3 regions of the Comamonas sp. Tr-654 genome follow, and region 3 is predicted to be linked to each of the others. Evidence: predicted binding sites of a transcription regulator. Region 3 holds the regulator's gene; each other region holds the start of a gene.
The links. The regulator FNR, encoded in region 3, switches genes on or off when oxygen is low (the NO sensors DNR and NnrR bind a similar motif). The targets are predictions, from matches to a motif close to TTGATNNNNATCAA.

Region 1: a site for FNR is predicted at 1,831-1,844, ahead of F3J24_RS01330 (universal stress protein). Genes of this name have one in related genera too.
Region 2: a site for FNR is predicted at 3,973-3,986, ahead of cydD (thiol reductant ABC exporter subunit CydD). Genes of this name have one in related genera too.

The regions. Positions count from the first base shown of each region.
Region 1 is NZ_VWWQ01000001.1:322,245-330,178, forward strand. It holds gene F3J24_RS01320 (NnrS family protein) at 1-1,069, opposite strand, end outside; gene F3J24_RS01325 (group III truncated hemoglobin) at 1,062-1,466, opposite strand; gene F3J24_RS01330 (universal stress protein) at 1,967-2,413, shown strand; gene F3J24_RS01335 (tripartite tricarboxylate transporter substrate binding protein) at 2,723-3,658, opposite strand; gene F3J24_RS01340 (M20 aminoacylase family protein) at 3,724-4,944, opposite strand; gene F3J24_RS01345 (LysR substrate-binding domain-containing protein) at 5,039-5,932, shown strand; gene F3J24_RS01350 (ATP-binding protein) at 6,017-7,450, opposite strand; gene F3J24_RS01355 (response regulator) at 7,447-7,934, opposite strand, start outside.
Region 2 is NZ_VWWQ01000005.1:245,929-253,862, reverse strand. It holds gene F3J24_RS16845 (electron transfer flavoprotein subunit beta/FixA family protein) at 1-378, shown strand, start outside; gene F3J24_RS16840 (electron transfer flavoprotein subunit alpha/FixB family protein) at 393-1,337, shown strand; gene F3J24_RS16835 (ABC transporter substrate-binding protein) at 1,477-2,607, shown strand; gene F3J24_RS16830 (hypothetical protein) at 2,666-2,821, shown strand; gene F3J24_RS16825 (nitronate monooxygenase family protein) at 2,890-3,846, shown strand; gene cydD (thiol reductant ABC exporter subunit CydD) at 4,089-5,819, shown strand; gene F3J24_RS16815 (amino acid ABC transporter ATP-binding/permease protein) at 5,816-7,540, shown strand; gene F3J24_RS16810 (cytochrome ubiquinol oxidase subunit I) at 7,572-7,934, shown strand, end outside.
Region 3 is NZ_VWWQ01000007.1:198,291-206,224, reverse strand. It holds gene ccoP (cytochrome-c oxidase, cbb3-type subunit III) at 1-628, shown strand, start outside; gene ccoG (cytochrome c oxidase accessory protein CcoG) at 711-2,153, shown strand; gene F3J24_RS20795 (FixH family protein) at 2,237-2,542, shown strand; gene F3J24_RS20790 (hypothetical protein) at 2,962-3,225, shown strand; gene fnr (fumarate/nitrate reduction transcriptional regulator Fnr) at 3,392-4,114, opposite strand; gene hemN (oxygen-independent coproporphyrinogen III oxidase) at 4,384-5,766, shown strand; gene F3J24_RS20775 (sulfite exporter TauE/SafE family protein) at 5,770-6,483, shown strand; gene F3J24_RS20770 (HD-GYP domain-containing protein) at 6,594-7,838, shown strand; gene F3J24_RS20765 (bifunctional diguanylate cyclase/phosphodiesterase) at 7,841-7,934, shown strand, end outside.

The DNA of each region.
Region 1 (7,934 bases), on a different contig from region 3:
GCACCGCGGCAGCAAGCACCAGCACATACATGGTCACCATGGCTGCATCCGTGCGCAACGGCCGGCCCAGATGCCCCAAAGCCGTACGTGTCACCATGCCGATAATCAGCACCGCAAAACCGGCCACGCCGATGACATGAACCGGCCAAGCCAGACGCAGCATCCAGCCACCAGCCTGAAGCGCAGCCACCAGCAGGCCAGCGCCTAAACCCGTATGGCCCAGGTAGAGTATCCACAGCAACGGTACCCGGCGCACCGCCCAGGGCCTCCAGGCCAGTACCTGCCACAGTGTGAGCAAACCTGCGACCAGCAATGCAGCCACCATGCCCTGTGTCCAGCCCAGCAACAGGCAGACAATACCGAGCAAACCAGCCCAGAGCTGCCACTGCCCGCTGGTTGTATGCATGGGTATCTGAAGGCCGGCGACAGCCCGCATGGCGAAGAACGGAATCACCCGCCGCGCCAGCAACAGCGCAATTACCGCCATGCACAGCAGGCCGGTGTAGAGATATTGCATCAGCGTTGCATAGCCACTGCCTTGCCATACCGCGCGCAGAAAGAGTGCATCGGCCGCACCCAGCCCGAATACCAGCAGCGGCAGACCGTAGTTGCGGCTGCTGCGTGCTGCGTAGATCGCCCGGCCCAGCACCACAGCAGCAGCGACAAAGAACAGCAGTTCGAACCCGCAGGCGAAGGCAAACGCGGTATCTCCCGGCACCAGAAAGCTCGCACGCGCCAGCAGCCACAGCACGCACAGCCAGCCCAGCGCGGGACCCTGAATAGGGTTGCGCCCGGTCCAGCTGCTTGCCGCCGTGCATAGAAAACCCACGGCAATCGTCGCCACGAAGGCCCACAACATCTCGTGCGCGTGCCACAGCACACCGCCCAGGCGCCCAGCAAGCCATTGCGGCGCAAACACCCACAATGCCACCGACACCGCAGCCCACAGGCATCCGGCCATATACAAAGGCCTGAAGCCAAACTCCAGGAAGGCTTGCCACTGGGGCGCAGGTGCTCTGGAGCGGTATGCCGATCCCGTCGGCTCATCGATTTGCAGCAGCTCAGACATGATTCACCACCTGCGGCAGCTGTTTGGGATCACGACTCATCTGGTACCCCGACCATAGACTTTGCGCAATACGGCGTGCCGCCTGCCAGGCTTGATCGGCCATGGATCGATTGGGCTGCTCGGCCAGTGTGATCTCGAACAGGCCAAGCCAGCGCTCAAACAGCTCGGTGCTTAGCCCGGGTAGCGCGGCATGTTTGGCCATGGGTGCCCCGGAAAAACGGGCAGTGCGCCGCAAAACGGCCGACCAGAAATCCACCAGTTTGGCCAGATGCTGATCCCAGTCCGTAATGTGCGCCTCGAAGATGGGGCCTAGCACCTCGTCCTGGCGTATACGCGCATAAAAAGCATGCACCAGGCGGGCAACTTCCTCTTCTGAGCAAAGCTCATGACTCCTCATAGGACAACTCCTTTCGCTGTCTCCACATAAGATGTATTTATTATGCATCTTTAAGATGCGACCATGTTTCAATGTCCCACCAGCATGCAGACTCGGACGCCTTGTCAGTCATTGATGCGATTTCTGGAGCAGCCGCCTGGATCTAGGTTCGGCTCGCGCGCCAACAATATGGAAGCAACAATTCAGCAGACAAGAGCCGCCCCACTCGCCCCCGCTCCCGGCCATTGCATCAAACCGGATACATGCCAGCTTCAACAGCCTGCAGGGCCGCATGCCAGGAATGAGGCTCAGGGATTACTATTTTGATAGCTAGCATTCATTTACGGGTATACGCCAGATGCATTTTTGCTTGTTTTCCCAAGGTTTGATTGCCATCAAGAAACCGTCTGAATACTGACGCTGTGTGTTGCATTGACCGACCCGCGGTGTGAGTATGAACACGGCATGCGATCGCATTCATTGTTCAACAACAGGCGCGCTGACGCGCAAGGAGGCTGGCTATGTTCAAGCACATTTTGATTCCTACAGACGGCTCGAAACTCTCCGAGGCCGCGCTACGCGCGGGCATGCAACTGGCCAAGGAACAAGGTGCGCAGGTAACGGCGCTGTATGTGATGCCGGATTACACCGCCATGATCTACGGCGCCGAGGCGATGATGGCCTACAACTCTGGAGAGATGGCCAAGAGCGCCGAGAAGGAAGCCGACCAGGTGCTCAAGATTGCGACGGACATCGCCGTGGCCGAGGGCGTGGATTGCAAGACCGCGCGCATGACGAATATCTCTATCAACCAGGCCATCATCCAGCAGGCGAAAGACAGCCATTGCGATCTGATCTGCATGGCATCGCATGGCCGCAAAGGCATCGCCGGCATTTTGTTGGGCAGCGAAACCCAGCGCGTGCTGGTCAACAGCAGCATTCCTGTACTGGTGCACCGTTCGGTCTGATTCACCAGCCAGTCGCAGGCCCCCCTCCTTAAGCCGTCTGTTGCGAGGCCAGATAGCCATGAGACAGACGAAGGCGATACGGGGTTCTTAATGAAAGAAATCCGCTGGAAGCCCCCTGACGGGCAAGTGCAGCTCAGTCGCGAAATGCTGCTTGCTACGGCAGTTGCGACCTTTAGCTTCAGGCGGATCAGGCTGACTTTCCCGCACGTCTCCTGGCCTGCAGGTGCAACCCGCTTATCGCACCAGTCTCCAGCTTGATGAGCAATGCGCGCCGCTTGCTGGCGCGCTTACTAAAGCAGCCTGTGGTGCTTACTGAGGCTGAAGTTGAATGCTTTTGGCCATGGCGCGAAATTTGACGGTGTCTTCCTTGAGTTGCCGCTCCGCCTCAGCCAGCGTCTGGGGTTGCGGCGCTTCCGATCCGGTGGCCGCAATCTGGCGCCGCACCTCGGGATCACGCAGCACTTCGGCCAGTACTTTGTTCAGACGTACCACCATGTCCTCGGGAGTTTTGCGGCTCACCATGAGACCGGCCCAGGTGGAATGGCTGAAGTTCTTCAGAATCTTGCCTTCTCCAAGCGCGGGCACAGAGGGATCCAGCTCGCTGCGTGTGGGAGCCAGCCACCCGACGAGCCTCAAGCGCCCCTGCTCGGACATTCCCTTGAAACTCGTTGCATAGGGCTGGATGGCAAAGTCGATGCTGTTGCCTGCGACATCTTGGACCATGGGTGCCATGCCTTTGTAGGGCACATGTGTGACGTGGATCTGGGTCTGCTGCGCCATGCTTTCAGCCAACAGGTGATACATGGAGCCCATGCCGACGCTGCCATAGGACAGACCTTTGTCCTGGGTCTTGGCATAGGCAATGAATTCATCGACGTTGCGCACCGGTAGAGTGGCGCGTGTGAGCAGAACCAGCGGATTCACTGCCACCTGGCCCAGCATGCGAAAGTCTTCGGCTCTTAGCTTCACGGCGGCGTTGACCATGGGCGAGAGAATCACCTCGTTGGGTGAGCCGAGAAAGATCATGTGCCCATCAGCGGGCGCGTTCAGCACCTTCTGCGCGGCCAGTGATCCGCTGACGCCGCCCAGATTGTCCACAATGACCTGCTGGTTCAGGGCACGACCCAATGCCGGGCTTATCGCCCGGGCGATGGAATCCGACAGGCCTCCAGCCGGATACGGAACGAGCAGAGTCACCACACGCTGATCGGCTGCCCGTGCAGCGCCCATTGCGAATGGGGCCACACACGAAAAACCAAGCGACAGGACGAGAGCGCGTCGACGCAAGATGGAGACAGGTTTTTTCATGATCAGATTCGGGCGTGGGTTGAAAGAAAGGAATGGGCCAGAGCCGTCCAGAATGTGGCGCCGGTTTCGAGGTTGCGATCGTTGAAGTCGAAACTGGGGTTGTGCACATTGCAAGGTCCCGAGGCGCTGCCATGTGTGTGGCCGTTGTCGCCATTGCCAATGAAGAGGTAGCAACCGGGGCGCTCTTCCAGCATGTATGCGAAATCTTCACTGGCGCACAGCGGATCGGCATCGGCTACGACCCTCGCATCGCCGAACAGCGACCGGGCTACACCCATCGCAAGCCGGGTTTCAGCGGGAGAGTTGACCAGCACCGGGTAGCCCCGCTCATAGGTGATGTGACACTGTGCGCCAAAGCTGTCGGCCTGGCCTTGCGCCACCGCCCGAATGCGCTCCTCCAGCAGATCGCGTACCTCGGGCTTCAGGGCCCGGATGCTCAACTCCAGTTCGGCGGTCTCGGGGATCACGTTGTAGGTTTGCCCGGCCTGAAGGCGTCCCACGGTGATTACGGCCGATGCCAGCGGATCTACATTGCGTGCGACGATGCTTTGCAAGGCCATTACCGTGGACGCAGCAACCACCGTAGGATCGGTCGCCAGGTGCGGCATGGCGCCGTGGCCGCCGCAGCCCTCGAACACCAGAGTTGCCCTATCGGAGGAGGCCATGCAAGCACCTTCACGAAACAGGATCTGGCCCTGCTCCATTCCTGGCATGTTGTGCATGGCAAAGACCGCGTCGCAGGGAAAGCGCGAAAACAGTCCCTCCTTCATCATGCGCTGGGCACCGCCCGCACCACCCAGTTCTTCCGCAGGCTGGAAGATCAGATGCAGCATGCCGTCCATGGCATGCTTGCCTTCGCGATGCAGCTTGGCTAACGCCTGTGCCGCGCCAAGCAGCATGGTGGTGTGACCATCGTGCCCGCAGCCGTGCATTTTTCCTGGCACCTCGCTGGCCCAGGGCAACCCCGTGTCCTCCTGAATAGGCAGCGCGTCCATTTCCGCACGCAGTCCCAGGCGCCTGGAGCCAGGGCCAAACTTCAGCGAGCCAACCAACCCTGTTCCCGCAAGCCCGGTGGTGACCTCATAGCCCCACTCGCGCAGGCGACGCTCGACCAGCGCACTGGTCTGGAACTCTTCAAAACCCAGTTCAGGCTGGCGATGGATGGCGTGCCGCCATGCGAGCATGGCATCGGTATCGAGGTAGGGGCTGAATTTCAAGTGCATGCAAAAAATGTAGCGTCTCGGTCATCGCACCAAAAGCCGGTATATTTTCCGAGGAGACAACCAAAATGATTCACCCGATGAAAACCCTGCCCTCATGAAAAATCATCAGATTCGGGCTTTCACCCAAGTCGCCGAAAGCGGCTCCATCCGGGCTGCTGCCCGTGCACTCTTTCTGAGCCAGAGCGCTCTGACCAAGTCGCTGCGCGAACTGGAGGAGGATGTAGGCGCAGAGTTGCTGGTACGCAGCTACAAGGGCATTGAGTTCACCCCGGCTGGCAAAGTGCTGCTCTCCCATGCACGCCTGGCGCTGTCGATGCTGGACAAGGCGCGCGAAGAGGTGCGACTGATCCGCGGCGGCTCGGGCGCCCGGGTGGCCGTGGCGATGTCGCCCCTGGTTTCGATCAAGGCACTGCCCGAAGTCTGGAAAACGTTCGAACAGTTGGCACCGGGTGTGCAGCTGGCCCTCAGTGAAGGCTTTCTGAGCAGCTTGATTCCCGCTCTGCTCGAGGGACGGCTGGACTTTGCACTGGCGATTGCCGACCCCGCCGATCTGCCTTATGAACTGGTCTTCAAACCACTGATGGACGTGATTGCCATGCCTGCCGGAAGACAGGGCCATCCGCTGGCCAAGGCGAAAACCTGGGATGAGCTTCGTGACGCGACCTGGGTTTTGAACTACTCCGCGGGCAGCCAGAGCGAGACTCTGGTGAGCTGGCTTCGAGGCCAGGGTTTGGCGGAGCCACGCAAGATGGTCAACTGCACCTCGTCCACGCTGATGAGTGAGCTGATGAGGCGCACTGACGTACTTGGCTTCTGCCCCGAAATTCTCTTGAACGACAAGATCTATGGAGCGGGACTAGAGCGTCTGCAGGTTGAGCCACTGCCACCACCCATGGCGCTTGGCTTGGTTCAGCTGCGCGGTGTGCCGTTGAGCAGCGCAGCGAAGCCGTTGGCGGCTCTGTTCATGAAGTATTTCCGCAAGACATAGGAACAGGTTCGGCATGCCCATTCATGGACGGCATCCAATGCGCCGCTAGTCCCTCGCTCAATGCCACAACTTCGGCCCAGGCCGTCACTGACGCGGCAGCTTCAGCGTTGCCTCCAGACCACCGCCCGGTAGATTGCGCAATAGCAACTGACCTCCATGTGCATGCGCCACGGTCTGCGCAATGGACAGGCCGAGACCCACTCCACCCGAGGAGGCATTGCGCGAATGCTCCACGCGGTAGAAGGGCTCCAGTACACGAGAAATCTGATCTGGCGGGATGCCGGGACCACGATCACGCACGCTGATGCTTAGAAAATCATGGGCGTCGCTGACATGCAGCTGCACCTCGCGGGCATAGCGCAACGCATTCTCGATCAGATTCTGCAGACAGCGGCGCAGGCTTTGCGCATAGCCGACATAGGGACCACCTGCCTGCCCATGAATGGGAATCTCCTGCCCACTGGACTCATGTATGTCCTGTGCCATCCCCTGTATCAAAGCATTGATGTCCACTGGCTGGCGCGGACCCTGAGCATCAGCGCCAGTAAGCATGTCCAGCGTGGAAGACACCATATGCTCCATTTCCTGCAGATCGTTGCGGAACTTGGCGCGTAAGGCCTCGGTTTCCAGCATTTCTGCACGCAGGCGCAACCGTGTGATGGGAGAGCGCAGGTCATGCGACACCGCCGCCAGAAAGCGCGTTCGCTCGGCAACTCCCTCGGAGATCTGCTTCTGCATGGCATTGAAAGCCTGCGCCGCCTGTTGCACTTCGCGCGGTCCATCGGTTTCGAGCGGGGGGCTTTGCAAATCTCGACCCAGGGCTTCTGCGGCCCTCGCCATGCGCTGAAGTGGTCGCATGGCCAGGCGTACCGCCACCAACGCAAATGCCACGATCACGAGACTTCGCAGCAGATAGACGCGCAGCACATAGTCGGCCAAGGCATGCAGCGGCCGCACCGGATACCCAATTTCGCTCTCCTGCGCATTCACCACCAGCCACTGCTTGTCGGCAAGTTGCATGGCCATGCGCACGTGAGCTTCTGGTCTACCCGATGTCAACACATTGGCCGAGTGAGAGCCGTCCACTTGCTCTTCCCCACGCAGGCCCAGCTGTAACACCCGCACGGGCACCGCGCGGCCCAAACGCTCCTGCAGAACCTGAGCGATCAAAACCTGCGCCTCTGCGATGAAAGGCTTGGTCTCGTCTGCAATCGGTGGTGCTTCATCGAGCAGCTGCAGTGTGTAATGGCTGGTGTTCCATTGCTCCAGCAGCGTATTTCGCTGTTCGCGCGGCATGGAAGACAAGAGCACCGAGGTATCGGCTGCACGAGCTGCCACCAACCTCAGCGGCACTTCCAGCAGCTGACTTTGCCGCATCTCCCACCAGATGGTTCCGGTCAGCGCCTGCGCAGCCAGCATGCCAATGATGAGGATTGCTGCGATGCGGCCAGACAGCGTCTGTGGCCACAACCTTGTCAGCAGGCTACGTAGCCATGCCGATGCAGTGGACTCACTCACTCCAGTGTCTCGACATCGCAGGCCAGCAAATAGCCTGCATTGCGGACCGTTCGCAGTACCTGCGCCTTGCGCGGGTTGGACTCCAGATGATGACGCAGGCGGCTGATGCACACGTCAATGGCACGATCCAGCGCCATGCGCTCGCGGCCGAAGGCATACTCGGCTAGGTAATCCCGGCTCAGCGTCCGATGCGGGTTCTGAACCAGGGCGCAAAGCACGCGGTAGTCCGACTGGGCCAGGGTTACCAGCACGCCATTGGGAGAGTGCAACTCGCGCGTGTGCATGTTCAGCGTCCAGCTGGCAAAGCGAAGCGTGGCCAGCCGTTCGGGTTCGTGCAGAGAGGCCGGCACCTGCCGCGTGCGACGCAGCACCACGCCGATGCGCGCCAGTAGTTCGCGGGGATCAAAGGGCTTGGGCAGATAGTCATCAGCCCCCATCTCCAGACCAAGGATGCGGTCCATGAGCGCACCGCGAGCCGTGAGCA
Region 2 (7,934 bases), on a different contig from region 3:
AACCAGACCGGCCAGATGCTGGCGGCCCTGGCCGATCTGCCCCAGGCCACCTTCGCCTCCAAGGTCGAAGTCGCTGGCGACAGGGTCAACGTGACCCGCGAAGTGGACGGTGGCCTGGAAACCGTGGCTCTGGCCACGCCCGCCGTCATCACCACCGACCTGCGCCTGAACGAGCCCCGCTACGTCACCTTGCCCAACATCATGAAGGCCAAGAAAAAGCAGCTGGACACCTTCAAGCCCGAAGACCTGGGCGTGGACGTGACGCCTCGCCTGAAGACCGTGAAGGTCTCCGAGCCTGCCAAGCGCGGCGCTGGCGTCAAGGTGGCCGATGTGGCCGCCCTGGTCGACAAGCTCAAGAACGAAGCCAAAGTGATCTAAAGGAAGAACGACAAATGACTTCTCTCGTTATTGCAGAACACGACAACGCTTCGATCAAGACCGCGACCCTGAACACCGTGACGGCTGCCAAGGCCTGCGGCGGTGATGTGCATGTGCTGGTGGCCGGCGAAGGTGCGGCCGCTGCGGCCGCCGCTGCTGCCCAGATCGCCGGTGTCTCCAAGGTCATCCACGCCGATGGCGCCAGCCTCAAGGACGGCCTGGCCGAGAACGTCGCCGCCCAGGTGCTGGCACTTGCTGGGAATGGTGCCGGCAACTACAGCCACATCCTGTTCCCCTCGACTGCCTCGGGCAAGAACGTGGCGCCTCGCGTGGCCGCCAAGCTGGACGTGGCCCAGATCAGCGACATCACCAAGGTCGACTCGGCCGACACCTTCGAGCGTCCCATCTACGCGGGCAACGCCATCGCCACCGTGCAGTCTGCCGATGCCGTCAAGGTCATCACCGTGCGTACCACGGGCTTTGACGCAGCAGCTGCCACTGGCGGCTCTGCGGCCGTGGAAACCGTGGCTGCAGCTGCGGACAGCGGCAAGAGCAGCTTTGTGGGCCGCGAAGTGACCAAGAGCGAGCGTCCCGAGCTGACGGCCGCCAAGATCATCGTCTCTGGTGGTCGCGCGCTGGGCTCGGCCGAGAAGTTCCAGGAAGTCATGTCGCCGCTGGCCGACAAGCTGGGGGCGGCCATCGGCGCTTCGCGCGCTGCGGTGGATGCGGGCTATGCGCCCAACGACCTGCAGGTGGGCCAGACGGGCAAGATCGTGGCGCCGCAGCTGTACATTGCCTGCGGCATCTCGGGAGCGATCCAGCATCTGGCCGGTATGAAGGACTCCAAGGTGATCGTGGCGATCAACAAGGACCCCGAGGCACCGATCTTCTCGGTGGCCGATTACGGTCTGGAAGCCGATCTGTTCACCGCCGTGCCTGAACTGGTCAAGGCGCTGTAATTTGGCGCACATCAAAAGAGGGGCTTCAAGCCCCTCTTTTTCCATGGGCGTCTGGCTCGCACGGACCGGGCCATCAACAATAATTCGGCAGCTGCATGGGCGTTTCAGACCCACTGCATTGATGGAGAGGGAGACTCTGATGAATCGCAAGCATTGGGTGTTGGCGCGAGCCGGTTTGGTCGCGTTGTGTGCGGGTGCCGCTTTGGTGGCACAGGCCTGGACGGTGGGGCAGGTGGCTCCGATGTCGGGGGCTGAAGCCAGTCAGGGGCGCGCCTATGCGCAGGGCATGCGTCTGTACTTTGACCAGGTCAACAAGGCCGGTGGCGTGCAGGGCCAACCTGTGGAGCTGGCTTCGCTTGATGATCTGGGTCATCCCGAAGAGACTGTGGCCAAGACCCGCAAACTGCTGAGCGAGTCCAAACCCGTGGTGCTGGCCGGTTATTTCGGCAATCGAAATCTCTCGGCCTTGCTCGAGAGCAAGTCGCTGGATGGCTCGCAGATTCCGCTGGTGGGCTATCAGAGCACGGACACCCGTGTGCTGGCGTCGGCGCAGATGTTCTCCACGCGCGCAGGATTGGTAGAGCAGGTTGCCAAGATTTCCACCCATCTGGCCACTGTCGGCATCACGCGCCTGGCCCTGGTGTTTGAGGAGCGTCCCGATGCTCAGGAACTGACGGCCCTGGTCACCAAGGCCGTGAACCCAAGTGGAGCCAAGATGGTGACCTCGGCCATGATCAAGAGCAGAAGTGGCTCGGACAAGGCCGTGCAGGAGCTACAGGCTTCCAAGGCTTCGCCCCAGGCCATTTTGCTGGTGGCTTCCAGCCCTGCCACGGCGGCCTTTGTCGAGGCTTATCGCATGGAGGGCGGCACGGCCCAGATCTATGCCACGGCCGAGGCGGATATCGAGCAACTGGCCAAGCGCCTGCCTGTGGAGTACATGAGCGGCCTGTCGATCGCCCAGGTGGTGCCCAGTCCCTACAAGGTCTCGGGCAAGCTCAACAAGGAGTTCCGTGATGCGACGATTGCGGCCGGCAAGTCGCTGGACGTGCCGGTGAGCTTTGCCATGATGGAAGGCTATGTGAATGCCAAGGTCATCGTGGAGGCCATGCGTCGCAGTCAGCCGGTAACGCCTGAGAAGATGAGCGCCGCCCTGCGCGGACTGGAGTCTCTTGACCTGGGCGGCTACTGGGTGAACTTCAAGCCCGGGCAAGTGGGCTCCAAATATGTGGACCTGTCCATCGTCAACGCCGCAGGACGTGTGACGCAGTAAGAAACCAAGGCCTGACACGCTTCTCGTTCAGGCCTTTTTTGCAGCCAATTCCATCACGATGATCCGCCGTGCAAAACAGATGCAGAAACTGTTGCCCAGGGGACAGGAAGTGGCGCCATGGCAGGCGAAACTGGCCATCGGCCAGTCGGACGAGGCTGCTGTCGGCACAGGAGTGCCAGAGAGTGGATCGTTCAACGAACTGCTTCTGAAATAAGAGCTGCCGGCGTATCTGGAGCAAGCGCTACAGCTCTTTTATATACAAAACGAAGAAGGAGACAACATATGTCCAAGCTGCCACCCGTTCTTAAAAAACTGGCTTTGCCTGTCATCGGCTCGCCGCTTTTCATCATCAGCAATCCCAAGCTTGTCATCGAACAGTGCAAGGCCGGTATCGTCGGCTCCATGCCTTCGCTCAATGCCCGTCCCGCCGAGTTGCTGGAAGACTGGCTGGCCGAGATCACCGAGACTTTGGCAGCCTGGGACAAGGCCCATCCCGATCGTCCTTCGGCGCCGTTCGCCATCAACCAGATCGTGCACAAGAGCAATGACCGTCTCGAGCACGACATGCAGGTCTGCGCCAAGTACAAAGTGCCCATCATCATCACCAGCCTGGGCGCACGTGAGGATGTGAATCAGGCCGTGCATAGCTGGGGTGGTGTGGTGCTGCACGACATCATCAACAACAAGTTTGCGCGCAAGGCCATTGAAAAAGGTGCCGACGGCCTGATTGCCGTGGCGGCCGGCGCAGGCGGCCATGCGGGCGTGAAGAGCCCGTTTGCCCTGGTGCAGGAAATTCGCCAATGGTTTGACGGCCCGCTGGCGCTGTCCGGCTCGATTGCCACGGGGGGAGCAGTTCTCGCGGCCCAGGCAATGGGAGCGGACTTTGCCTATATCGGCTCGGCCTTCATCGCCACCGACGAGGCGCGTGCCGTGGAAGCGTACAAGCAGGCGATTGTCGAGGGCAACTCCGACGACGTGGTCTACAGCAATCTTTTCACCGGCGTGCATGGAAACTATCTGGCGCCCTCGATCCGTGCAGCCGGTCTGGATCCGGAGAATCTGCCTGAGTCCGATCCCAGCAAGATGAACTTTGGCGGCGGTGCGCAAAAAGCCTGGAAGGACATCTGGGGTTGCGGCCAGGGCATCGGTGCTGTCGACAAGGTGCAGCCCACCGCCGAGCTGGTGGCGCGCCTCAAGCGCGAATATGCCGAAGCCAAGGCCAGCCTGCTGGCAGCCTGAAGCGGATCCGCAACTCCCCTGTGCCAACGGCGTCTTCGGACGCCGTTTTTCATGGGCGGCCTGCTCGTCTGATGTTGCTCAAGCACGACTAAAACAAGGGTTAACCCTTGATAAATCGTTGTGGAGTTGATGGACATCAATGTAGGCCCGGTCCTGCAATTGGCTTTTGCATATCAAGTCATGATGATTGTCAAAAGAAGAGTAGTATTCCGTTAATTTCAGTAAATACTGAAAATTAAGAAATGCAGCAAATACCTTCTTCCTCAATAGACAATCAGACCGATGCGACGCATGCCGCACTGGCGAGCGTCATCCGCCGCCCCAGTGCGGGCGCGGTATGGCAGGTGTTTGCCGGACTGATCTGGCTGCCGCAGGCCGCCTTGCTGGCCTGGGCTGTACAGCTCATGGCCGAGGGGCAGGGCGTGGCGGTCGTCTGGCCCATGGCGGCGGGCGTGCTGTTGCTGGGTTTGTTGCGCGCCTGGGCAGAAGGTCATGGCGGCTTGCTCGCCAATCGTGCCGCGCGTATACAGCTGAGCAGCTTGCGCGCTCTGGTGCTGCAGTCGCTGGCCCAGGCATCGCCGCTGGACAAGAGCCGCCCTGCTTCGGGTCAGGCTGCCAGCGCCATGGTCGAACAGGCCGAGGCCATTGTTCCGTGGCTTGCGCGCTATCAGAGCGCGATGTGGCGTGTGCGCCTGCTGCCTTTGGTGATTCTGGCAACCGTTGCCTGGCAGTCATGGGTGGTGGCCCTGATTCTGATAGTGGCCGCGCCCCTGATTCCGCTCTTCATGGCGATAGTGGGCTGGCGTGCCAAGGCGGCCAGCGAAGAGCAGATGCTGCAACTGGGGCATATGAACGCTTTCTTGCTGGACCGCCTGCGCGGTCTGAGCACGCTGCGCGCTCTGCATGCCGTGGATCTGACAGGCCAGCGGCTGCGCGACCATGCCGAAGATCTGCGCGCCCGCACCATGCGTGTGCTGCGCATTGCCTTTCTATCTTCTGCGGTGCTGGAGCTTCTCTCGGCGCTGGGCGTGGCCATGGTGGCCGTCTATATAGGCTTTCACCTGCTGGGCACGCTGAACTTCGGCGCCTGGGGCGACAAGCTCGGTCTGGGCCAAGCCATGTTCGTGCTGTTGCTGGCGCCGGCGTTTTTCGAGCCCTTGCGCGATCTCTCGGCCGTCTGGCATGACAGAGCTGCGGGCGAGGCAGCGCTGCAGACCTTGCAGAACATGCAGATCCAGTCCGTGCAGATTGTGGGGGCGCAGCATGCCGCCGAAGCATCCTTGGTCAATGAGCGGCTATCCCCTGGAAAGCCTGTGTCCATCAGCGTTTGCGGGCTCAAGGTTCAGGCTCCAGGCAGCGACTCCAGCCTTGCACCGCTGACTTTGCACATACAGGCTGGGGAACATGTGGCGCTGTGGAGTCCCAGTGGCAGTGGCAAGTCCGTGCTGCTAGCGCAGATTGCCGGCCTTTTGCCGGTACAGCAAGGCCGTATCGAACTAGATCGGCAAGCACTCGATGCCCGCAGTGCAACGCAGCTGCGTCGGCGCATGGCATGGCTGGGTCAGCTACCGCATGTGTTTGCTGGTTCGGCCGCGCGCAATATCGCGCTGGGGCGCAGCTCGGTAGGGCCCGAACAGATTGCCCAAGCCACGCAGCAGGCGGCACTTGACGAGACCCTGGCGCATCGCCCCGGTGCGAGCCTGGGCGAGGGCGGCGCAGGGCTTTCCGGAGGCGAGGTGGTGAGATTGGCCCTGGCACGCATGGCCGCGCAGACGGAAGCCGGACTGCTGCTGGTCGATGAACCTACTGCCCATCTTGATCCCGAGACAGCGGCCCAGATCACGCAGTCTCTGCGCCATCTGGCCAGGGGGCGCACCATGCTGGTTGCCACCCACGACGCGCAACTGGCCGCAGCCATGGATCGCGTGATCGAACTGCCGCTACTGCAACCGGCGCAGGGGCCGCAGTCATGAAGAAGCAAGCTTTTTCAGTGCGCGAAATGCTGAAGGTGCTCGGTCGGATGGCACCGCGCAAGCTATGGTTGGGCGGCGCCGCGCTGGCCGCACTCACGGTGCTGATGGGCATGGCCTTGCTGGGCCTGTCCGGCTGGTTCATCACGGCCACGGCGCTGGCCGGTCTGGCGCCGGCCAGCGCTTTGGTGTTCGATGTGTTCATGCCGTCGGCCGGCATTCGCCTGCTGGCCGTGGGCCGCACCGGCGCCCGCTATGCAGAGCGTCTGGTGACTCACGACGCCACGCTGGCCGTACTGGCCGCTATGCGCCAGAGACTGTTTCTGAGCTGGGCTCGCCCACAGGCCGCCCGTCTGCTGCTGCAGCGCCCGGCCAGGTTGCTGCAGCGCCTGACCTCCGACGTGGACGCACTGGACAATCTTTATCTGCGCCTGCTGGTGCCTGCCATCGCGGCGCTGGGCGCGGCCTTGCTGGCAGCTCTGGCCTACGGATTCATGCGCTGGTGGCTGGGCCTGTTGACCCTGGCGTGGCTGCTGCTGGCTGGCTGGGGCATTGCCCTGTGGCATGGTTTGCGCAGCCGCAAGGCCGCCGTACGCCGTGCCATGGCACTGGAGGCCATGCGTGCCCAGACCGTGGATCTGGTTGCCGGCCAGACCGAGCTGCTGATGGCAGGCCAGTTGACTGCCCAGGTACAACAGGTGTTGGACAGCGATGCTCGCTGTGCCCGGGCCGATGAGCGGCTTTATCAATCCGAGGCGGCTGCCGCCAAGGCTTATGGTGTGGTGTCGGCCATGACCTTGAGCGCATCCGTGCTGCTGATGGCCTGGCTGATGGAGCAGGGCCGCATCAACGCGCCGGTTGCTGCGCTGGGTATTTTGCTGGCACTATCTGCCCTTGAGCCGTTTGCCGCCCTGCGCCGAGGGGCTGAGCAGGCCGGGCGCACCTGGCTGGCGCTGCGCAGGCTGGCTCCCGCGCTGATGGCCGCAGCGGATACGGCACAGAGCCTGCCGCAGCCCATGCAGACTATGGCCTTCAGCCTGCAGTCTGTGCGGCTTCGTCAATTGGGCCCTGTAGATCTGAATGTGCGCCAGGGCGAGCGCGTGGCACTGATTGGCAGCAGCGGTGCAGGCAAGACCAGCTTGCTGCACTTGATGGCAGGTGAGCAGCAGCCGGACGAGGGCGTGGTTCAGGCCCGCAGCTGCAGCTGGATGACACAGAGAACCGAGCTGTTTCAGGACAGCCTGCGCAACAACCTGAGGCTGGCCGACGCCAAGGCCGGCGATGAGCAATTGTGGGCCGCCCTGCAGGCTGCAGGCCTCGGACGCGACGTCATGGCCTTGCCACAGGGGCTGGACACCATGCTGGGTGAGGGCGGCCTGGGCCTGTCCGGAGGCCAGTCGCGCCGGCTGGCACTGGCCAGGCTGCTGCTGAGCCCCGACCGTTGCTGGCTGCTCGATGAGGTGAGCGAGGGACTGGATGCCGTCACTGCTGCCGACGTTCTGCAGCGCCTGGCACAGGCTGCCGAGAGCGGCGCACGAACGCTGATTTTTGCCACGCATTGGCAGCGTGAGGCGTGCCTTGCCGACCGCATCGTGTATCTGCAGGCAGGGCAGGTGAAAGCGCAGGCCCTGCGCGGCACGCCGGAGTTCGAGCAGTTGATGGCGAAGCTGAGGCCCGACACCTTGGGGGCTGTTGCACCGCAGGACATATGTTTTTCCGATTGATTTTTGAAGTACCGAGAGAAAGGACCTGACCATGGACCTCGATATCGTCGATTTATCGCGACTGCAGTTTGCGATAACGGCGCTCTACCACTTTCTGTTTGTGCCGCTGACACTGGGCCTGTCCATACTCATCGCCATCATGGAGACGGTGTATGTGATGACCGGCCGTGCCATCTGGCGCGACATGACCAAGTTCTGGGGCGTGCTGTTCGGCATCAACTTCGCCATGGGTGTGGCCACCGGCGTGGTGATGGAGTTTCAGTTCGGCATGAACTGGAGCTACTACAGCCACTATGTGGGCGACATCTTTGGTGCGCCGCTGGCGATCGAGGGTTTGATGGCCTTCTTCCTTGAAGCGACCTTTGTCGGCCTGTTCTTCTTTGGCTGGGACCGA
Region 3 (7,934 bases):
GTATGGTGCTTACGACAAGGAGATGGAAAAGGCCCGTGTCGACCTGGAGCCCATGTACGCCAAGTTTGTCAGCATGCCCACCGAAGAAATGGCCAAGGATCCCCAGGCCATGGCCATCGGCGAGCGTCTGTTCATGAACAACTGCGCGCAATGCCACGGCTCCGATGCACGCGGCAGCAAGAGCTTTCCCAATCTGAGCGACGGCGACTGGCTGCATGGCGGCACGCCCGACAAGATCAAGGAAACCATCACCAACGGCCGCATCGGCGTGATGCCTCCCATGGCAGCAGCCGTGGGCTCGGCGGAAGATGTGCGCAATGTGGCTCACTATGTGCTGAGCCTGTCTGGCAGCCCCCACGATGCCGTCAAGGCTTCGCAGGGCAAGTCCAAGTTCGTGGCCTGCGCGGCTTGCCACGGCATGGATGGCAAGGGCAACCAGGCGCTTGGCGCACCTAACCTGACCGATGACATCTGGCTGCATGGCTGGGGCGAGTCCGTCATTGTCGACATGGTCAACCATGGCAAGATGAACGAGATGCCTGCCCAGAAGGACAAGCTGACCGAGGCACAGATCGCGGTGCTGGCCTCCTATGTCTGGGGGCTGTCCAACGTAAGCGCCCAGAAGTAAGACGGGTGATGAAGGCGGTGCCAAGGCACCGCCTTTTTCTCGTTTGAGTTTTCAGTAATTACAAAAATATTAAGGAACTGCGATGCCCTGCGATCCGGAGAAACCTCGCAAAGTCATTCCGATCACGGCTGAGCCTGTGGACGGCGGCCAGGAATATATGCCCATGTTCGCCTCCGAACAGAAGGTGTACTCGCGCGCCATCAGCGGCGTCTTCTCGCGCTGGCGCTGGATCATGGTGTTCCTGACCCAGATCGTCTTCTACGGTCTGCCGTGGCTGCAGTGGGGCGAGCGCCAGATGGTGCTGTTCGATCTCGGGGCGCGGCGCTTCTATCTGTTCGGGCTGGTGCTCTACCCGCAGGACTTCATCTACCTGACGGGGCTGCTCATCATCAGCGCGCTGGGGCTGTTTCTGTTTACCGCAGTGGCCGGGCGTCTGTGGTGCGGCTTTTCCTGTCCGCAGACAGTCTATACCGAGATCTTCATGTGGATCGAGAGCAAGGTCGAGGGAGACCGCAGCGCCCGCATGCGCATCGACAAGCATGGCTGGACCTTCGAGAAAATCTGGAAGAAATCGCTTAAACAGTTCCTCTGGATTGTTCTGTCCCTGTGGACCGGATTCACCTTTGTCGGCTACTTCGTGCCCATCCGTGAACTGGGTGTGGAGTTGATGGCCTTCCAGGGCAGCTGGCAGATTTTCTGGGTGCTGTTCTACGGCTTTGCCACATATGGCAATGCTGGCTATATGCGCGAGCAGGTCTGCAAGTACATGTGCCCCTATGCACGTTTCCAGAGCGCCATGTTCGACAAGGACACCATGATCGTCAGCTACGACGTGCAGCGCGGTGAAGCACGCGGCCCGCGCAGAAAAGACGTGGACTACAAGGCGCAGGGTCTGGGTGACTGCATAGACTGCAAGCTTTGCGTTCAGGTCTGCCCCGTAGGCATCGACATCCGCAAGGGGTTGCAGTACGAGTGCATTGGCTGCGGTCTGTGCATCGATGCCTGCAACTCCGTGATGGACAAGATGGAGTACCCGCGCGGCCTGATACGCCTGACCACGCAGAACGCCGTGGCCAAGCTCTGGAAACAGGCGCAGGTGATCCGGCGCATCTTCCGCCCGCGCGTGCTGATCTACTCGACCGTGCTGCTGGCGCTGAGCGCAGCCATGATCGCCAGCCTGGTTCTGCGCGAGCCACTCAAGGTCGACGTGATTCGCGACCGCGCCGCGCTGTCGCGCATCGTGGCTGGCGGCAAGCTCGAAAACGTCTATCGCCTGCAGATCATGAATGCGACCGAGTCCGAGCAGCGCTATCGCATCAGCGCCACGGGGCTGGATCAGCTGGAGGTCGTATCCGAGCAGGAAGTCTCGGTAGGTCCGGCCGAGACACGCGGCATTGCGGTGCGCCTGCAGATTCCCTACGGCTCAGCCGTTTCCGGCTCGCACCCTGTGCATTTCAATGTGGATGCGCTGACGGCTGGAGCCGGACGTATCTCCGAAAAATCCGTGTTCCTGGTGCCACGCTAGGGCATCGCGAATCAGCAACAATTGATGCCGCTCGATTGCAGGTTTGCAATGGGGCGGCCAGATTTCTGAAAAGAGGTTTCACCATGTCGGCAGCACAAGCCAAGGCCCCGCAAAAGGCCAAGATCATCCACCCCGAGGACGGCAAGCCCTGGTGGAAGTTTGCCCATGTCTGGCTCGTCATCGCCGGTCCCGCTGTGGTGGTGGTCGCGGGCATCGTGACCGCCTATATCGCCATGAGCAAGCCGGATCCTGTGATCGACCCCGACTACTACCGTCACGGCATTGAAATCAACCAGCGCCTCACCGAGAGCGAAAAAAGCCTGGCGCCGGCAGTGACGGGGCGCAACCATGCCGCGACGCCGGCCAAGGACCATCCGCTGGATCGCTGACCGCGATTTCAACGCATTCCCGAGGCCGCTTTCGCGGCCTTTTTTACGCCCCTGGTTGCAGACTTTTCTGGAGCCTGGCCGGTCGCGGCGGCACTCGGTGTCTTGGTCGATTGCAGAGTAGGGCGCTCGCTTGCCGTACAGCCGGCGCCGCATGAGCGCATGTTCTGGCCTTCGCTGCAGCGTTCAAGGACCGGTAAAAGCTGGGGCCGGGTGGTATTCAATAACAGGAGCGCATAGCGCTTAATCAAAGGCTATTTCAGATAGATATAGACCTTAAATCGATGCACATAAAGCGCTGGAAGCTCTTTAAGTAAGAGCGGTCCAGGGTTTCCTATCTGAGTGCATGCCCTTGGTATGACGAGGAAAGTCATGGCAATTGTGCAAAATGGGTTCAAACCCACAGGCCAAGGAGAATCGCGATGGATGCTCGACGCTGGATGTGGATTGTCTGGCCGGCTTTTCTGGCGGCGGCAATCATGGAAATGGTGGTATTTGCCTTTGTGGACCCGCTGGACATGCACTGGCTGGGTTCGCCTCTGGAATGGTCGCGCAATGGCATTTACACCCTGGCCTTTTTTGCCTTCTGGGCGGTCACCGTGTTCAGCGGACTGATGACCGCCATGCTGGGCCGTTCGGCCAGCGATCTGAATCAGGGCATAGTCTCGGAGCCCCTGGTCGAGTAAAGCGCTGCGCACAGGACCGCAGTTTCGAGGCCGGTGGCGGCTTCGGATGGCGGGGCTGGGCGCTCGCTGTGCCGGCGGCCTCGGTAGCGGAAACTCCTGGCAGGCATTCGCCGTCATAAAAAAAGCCCGCTGTCTGCGGGCTTTGTCTTGAAGGCTGCTGTCGAACTCAGTCCTGGCATTGCTGGCTGTTGACGATGCGCCTGAGCGCCTCGGTATCCAGAATGCGTAGATGGCGCTGTCGGACTTCGATGATGCCTTCCTCGGCGAACTTGGAGAAGGTGCGGCTCACGGTCTCCAGCTTGAGGCCCAGATAGCTGCCGATTTCTTCACGCGTCATGCGCAGCACCAGCTCCGACTTCGAAAAGCCGCGTGCAGACAGACGCTGCACCAGGTTCAGCACAAAGGCTGCGAGACGTTCTTCGGCGCGCATGCTGCCCAGCAGCAGCATTACGCCATGCTCACGCACGATTTCGCGGCTCATGACCTTGTGCACATGATTTTGCAGTGCTGTGACTTCGCGCGAGAGCTGCTCGAGCTTGTCGAAAGGCATGATGCAGACTTCGGCATCTTCCAGCGCCACGGCATCGCAGGTGTGATGGTCGTTGACGATTCCGTCCAGACCGATGATCTCGCCGGCCATCTGAAAGCCAGTGACCTGGTCGCGACCGTCTTCGGTGGCCACGCTGGTCTTGAAGAAGCCGGTGCGAATGGCGTACAGCGAGGTGAACTCCTCGCCGTTGCGAAACAGCAGCCCGCCCCGTTTGACCTTGCGGCGTGTGGCCACAATTTCGTCAATGCGCTCCATTTGTTCATCGTCCAGGCCCATGGGCATGCACAGTTCACGCAGATTGCAGTTGGAGCAGGATGCTTTGATGGTCTGAAGATTCATGGGCTTTTCAGCAACGGCACAGACAGACTTGGAATGGAGAGTCGCGCCGGTCATTGACCTCGTAGTTAGTGATGAGTTGGATCAAATTGTCGCAGTACTTGCCTTACGCTCTCTTGATATTCATCAAGGACAGTTGGATTGCCTTGGGGCACATTGTTTGTATTCATTCAAAAACATGTGCTTCTGCCCATTATGGGCATGATTTCCAGGATCTGGTTTTCTTTGAAATCTGCTCAATGTGGAGTGTGGGCGCACCCTAACTTTCAGTTATGACCGCAGTCACGCCCGAGTTGCTGAGCCGCTTTGATATTCCCGGCCCGCGCTACACATCATTTCCAACAGCCGACCGTTTTGTTGAGGCTTTTGGTGCAGACGACTATATCCTGGCATTGAAACAGCGCAAGACGCATTCGGGCTCACGTGCCTTGCCCTTGTCCGTTTATGTGCATGTGCCGTTTTGTGAGTCGCTTTGCTATTACTGCGCCTGCAACAAGATAGTGACCAAGCATCATGAGAAGGCTGCCGAGTATCTGGATTATCTGGGCCGTGAACTGGCCATGCATACCGAGCATTGTGGCAAAGGCCAGCTGGTAAGCCAGCTGCATCTTGGAGGCGGCACGCCGACCTTCTTCAGCGATGCCGAACTGCAGCAGCTGATGGTCCTGATGCGTGAGCATTTCAAGCTCGATCCGGCTGGCGAATATTCCATCGAAGTCGATCCGCGTACCGTGAGCAACGAGAGGCTGAAGACACTCAAGGACATGGGCTTCAATCGCCTGAGCTTTGGCGTGCAGGATTTTGACCCCGCAGTGCAGAAAGCGGTGCACCGGGAGCAGCCCGCCGAGCAAGTCTTTGAACTGGTGGCCGAGGCCCGCCGGCTGGGCTTTGTCTCCATCAATGTGGACCTGATCTACGGTCTGCCCAAGCAGACATCCGAGTCTTTTGCGCGAACGCTGGCCCAGGTCAATGAGCTGCGTCCCGACCGCATTGCACTGTATGCCTATGCGCATCTGCCCGAGCGCTTCAAGCCGCAAAGGCGTATTGCATCGGCTGACTTGCCCATGGGACAGGAGAAGCTGAACATGCTCTCCGGCGCAATCGATGCCTTCATGAATGGCGGCTATGTCTATGTGGGCATGGATCACTTTGCGTTGCCCGACGACTCTCTGGCCATCGCCAAGCGTCAGGGGCGCCTGCATCGCAACTTCCAGGGCTACAGCACCCAGCCCGATTGCGACCTGATTGCGCTGGGCGTATCGGCCATCGGCAAGGTGGGCGCCACCTACAGCCAGAACGTCAAGACCCTGGAAGAGTATTACGACGCCATTGATGGCGGCATGCTGCCCGTGCAGCGCGGATTGGCGCTCTCGCGTGACGATCTGGTGCGCAGGGCCATCATCATGGCCATCATGTGTCAGGGCTCCGTCCTGTACGAGCCGATGGAGCAGGCCTGGCTGATCAATTTCCGCGAGTACTTTGCTCGGGAGTTGGCAGCACTTGCGGAAATGCAGCGCAATGGCCTGGTTCAGCTATCCGACGAGGGCTTCAAGGTCACGGGCCTGGGCTGGTTTTTTGTGCGCGGAGTAGCCATGCTGTTTGATCGATATTTGCAGGCCGACCGAAACCGCGCGCGCTTTTCACGCATCATCTAGCGCATGTTGTTTTCGCTGGTCTGGACTGCTTTGATCATGGGGCTCGTGGGTGGGCCCCATTGTCTTGTGATGTGCGCTGCACCTTGCAGCGTCGTGACGGGTGCAAGGCCTGCCAGCGACGGCCAGGTCATCGCCTTGCACGGCCTGCAAAAACGCCAATGGCTGCGTACCAGTCTGTTTCATCTGGGACGCATTGCTGGTTATGCCCTGCTGGGCGGAGTGGCGGCCGTGGCCATGGAGAGTCTGGCCTGGCTGACCAGCCAGACAACGGCCTTGCAGAAGCTCTGGACGCTGATGCATGTCGCGGTTATGGCCTGGGGTCTGGCCATGCTGGTGCAGGCGCGACAACCGGTCTGGCTGGAGCAGGCTGGGCGCTCTGTCTGGACCAGGGTCCAGCCCTGGGTCGTCGCCCCGGGAGGGAGTCTGGCCGCAGGCTTTGCCTGGGCCCTGATGCCTTGCGGTTTGCTGTATTCGGCAGTGCTGGTGGCCGCGCTGAGTGGCGGAGTCTGGCAAGGTGCTCTGTCAATGGCAGCCTTTGCCGTTGGCGGCGCCGTGTGGTTGCTGGCGGGCCCCTGGTTGTGGCAGCTGGGGCAGTCGCATCTCAATGCTTTGCGGGCGCGCTGGGGCACCAGAATTGCGGGTTTGATGCTGATTGGTGTTGCGAGTTGGGCTTTGTGGATGGATCTGGTCTACAAACCCGGCCTTTGGTGCCGATAAGTCACACAGGAGGGGAATGTTGGTGCAGTTTGCATCCCAACAGACCCTAGTCATGGTTGAGCAGTCATGGAACTGCGGAATAATGTCTCATCTTGTGTGTAGCGCTCAAAGTGAATCGTTTCGTTGCTATTGATATCGGACAATTGCGAATTGGCATGTATGTCCATCTGGAGACTGGCTGGTTGCGCCACCCGTTTCCCGTCAGCAGCTTCAAGATTGTCAATGACGAGCAGTTGCAGACGCTCAGGACCCTGAAGCTCAAGGCCGTACAGGTTGATCTCTCCAGAAGCGATCTGGTGGAGGCTGTCACGCCTTCCGTCGCGCCACCTCGGCCTGCTGCGAGCCATCCAGACAGCGATGCGCATGCCTGGCGCGACAGCATTCTGGGTGTGCAGTCCCGGTTTCTGGGTGCGGTTTCCGTATTTGACGATGTTCAGGCCCTGCTGCCTGCCAACCCCGAGCGCGCACGCGCCACGACCGATAGGCTGGTTGCACAGCAAGTCATCAAACTGGCTCAGGCTCGTGATCTGAGCTTGCATCTGCTCGCGGATACGGGCGGTGCCACATTCGGTGTTCATGGAGTGAACGTTTCCGTGCTGAGCCTGTTGCTGGGCAAGACGCTGGGCTTGCGCAACGATGTGCTGCAGGATCTGGGCACTGCCGCGTTGCTGCATGACATCGGCAAGCAGGGGCTGGAGATTTCCGCGTCGGCCAATGCACTGAATCAAGGCACGGATCGCATGCCGCTGCGAGAGACCACCTATGCGCGGCATGTCGGAGAGTCGGTGGCGTTGGCTCTGTCCATGGGCTATCCTCCTTCGGTCACGACAGCCATCGCCCAGCACCATGAGTGGGCTGATGGATCGGGCTTTCCGCTTGGCCTGTTGGCGACCGATATGGATATCGCTGGACAGATACTGGCGCTGGCCAACAATTTCGAGCGTTTGTGCAATCTGCCACTGCAAGGCAACGAAATGACGCCCCATGAAGCCATGGCCGTACTGTATGGGCAGTATCGCCAGCGTTATGCACCTGAGGTGCTCAAGGCATTCGTGCAGACTCTGGGTGTCTATCCGCCGGGGTCCTTGGTGGAGCTCAGCGACGGGCGCATGGGCGTGGTGGTGTCTGTCAATACCAGCCAGTCTCTCAAGCCGCAGGTGCTGACCTATGACACGCAGACGGCGCAGAAGCTGCGGTTCGTCGATTTGCTTGAATATGTGGGTTTGGGGATTCGTCGCGGTTTGACGCGTAATCAGCTATCGCGCAACGCGCTGGAAGCTTTGCAGCCACAACGGCGTCTTTGCTATTTTTTTGACAGTTCTGCAGCACCTGCTGTCGAGAAAGATCTCGCGTGACCATGCCGCAGAGTTTTCTGATCGACCCGCTGCTCGCTGCCATGCTCGATGGCTTGCAGGAGGCCGTCTGGCTGCTTGATTCTCAGAGCCTGCGCG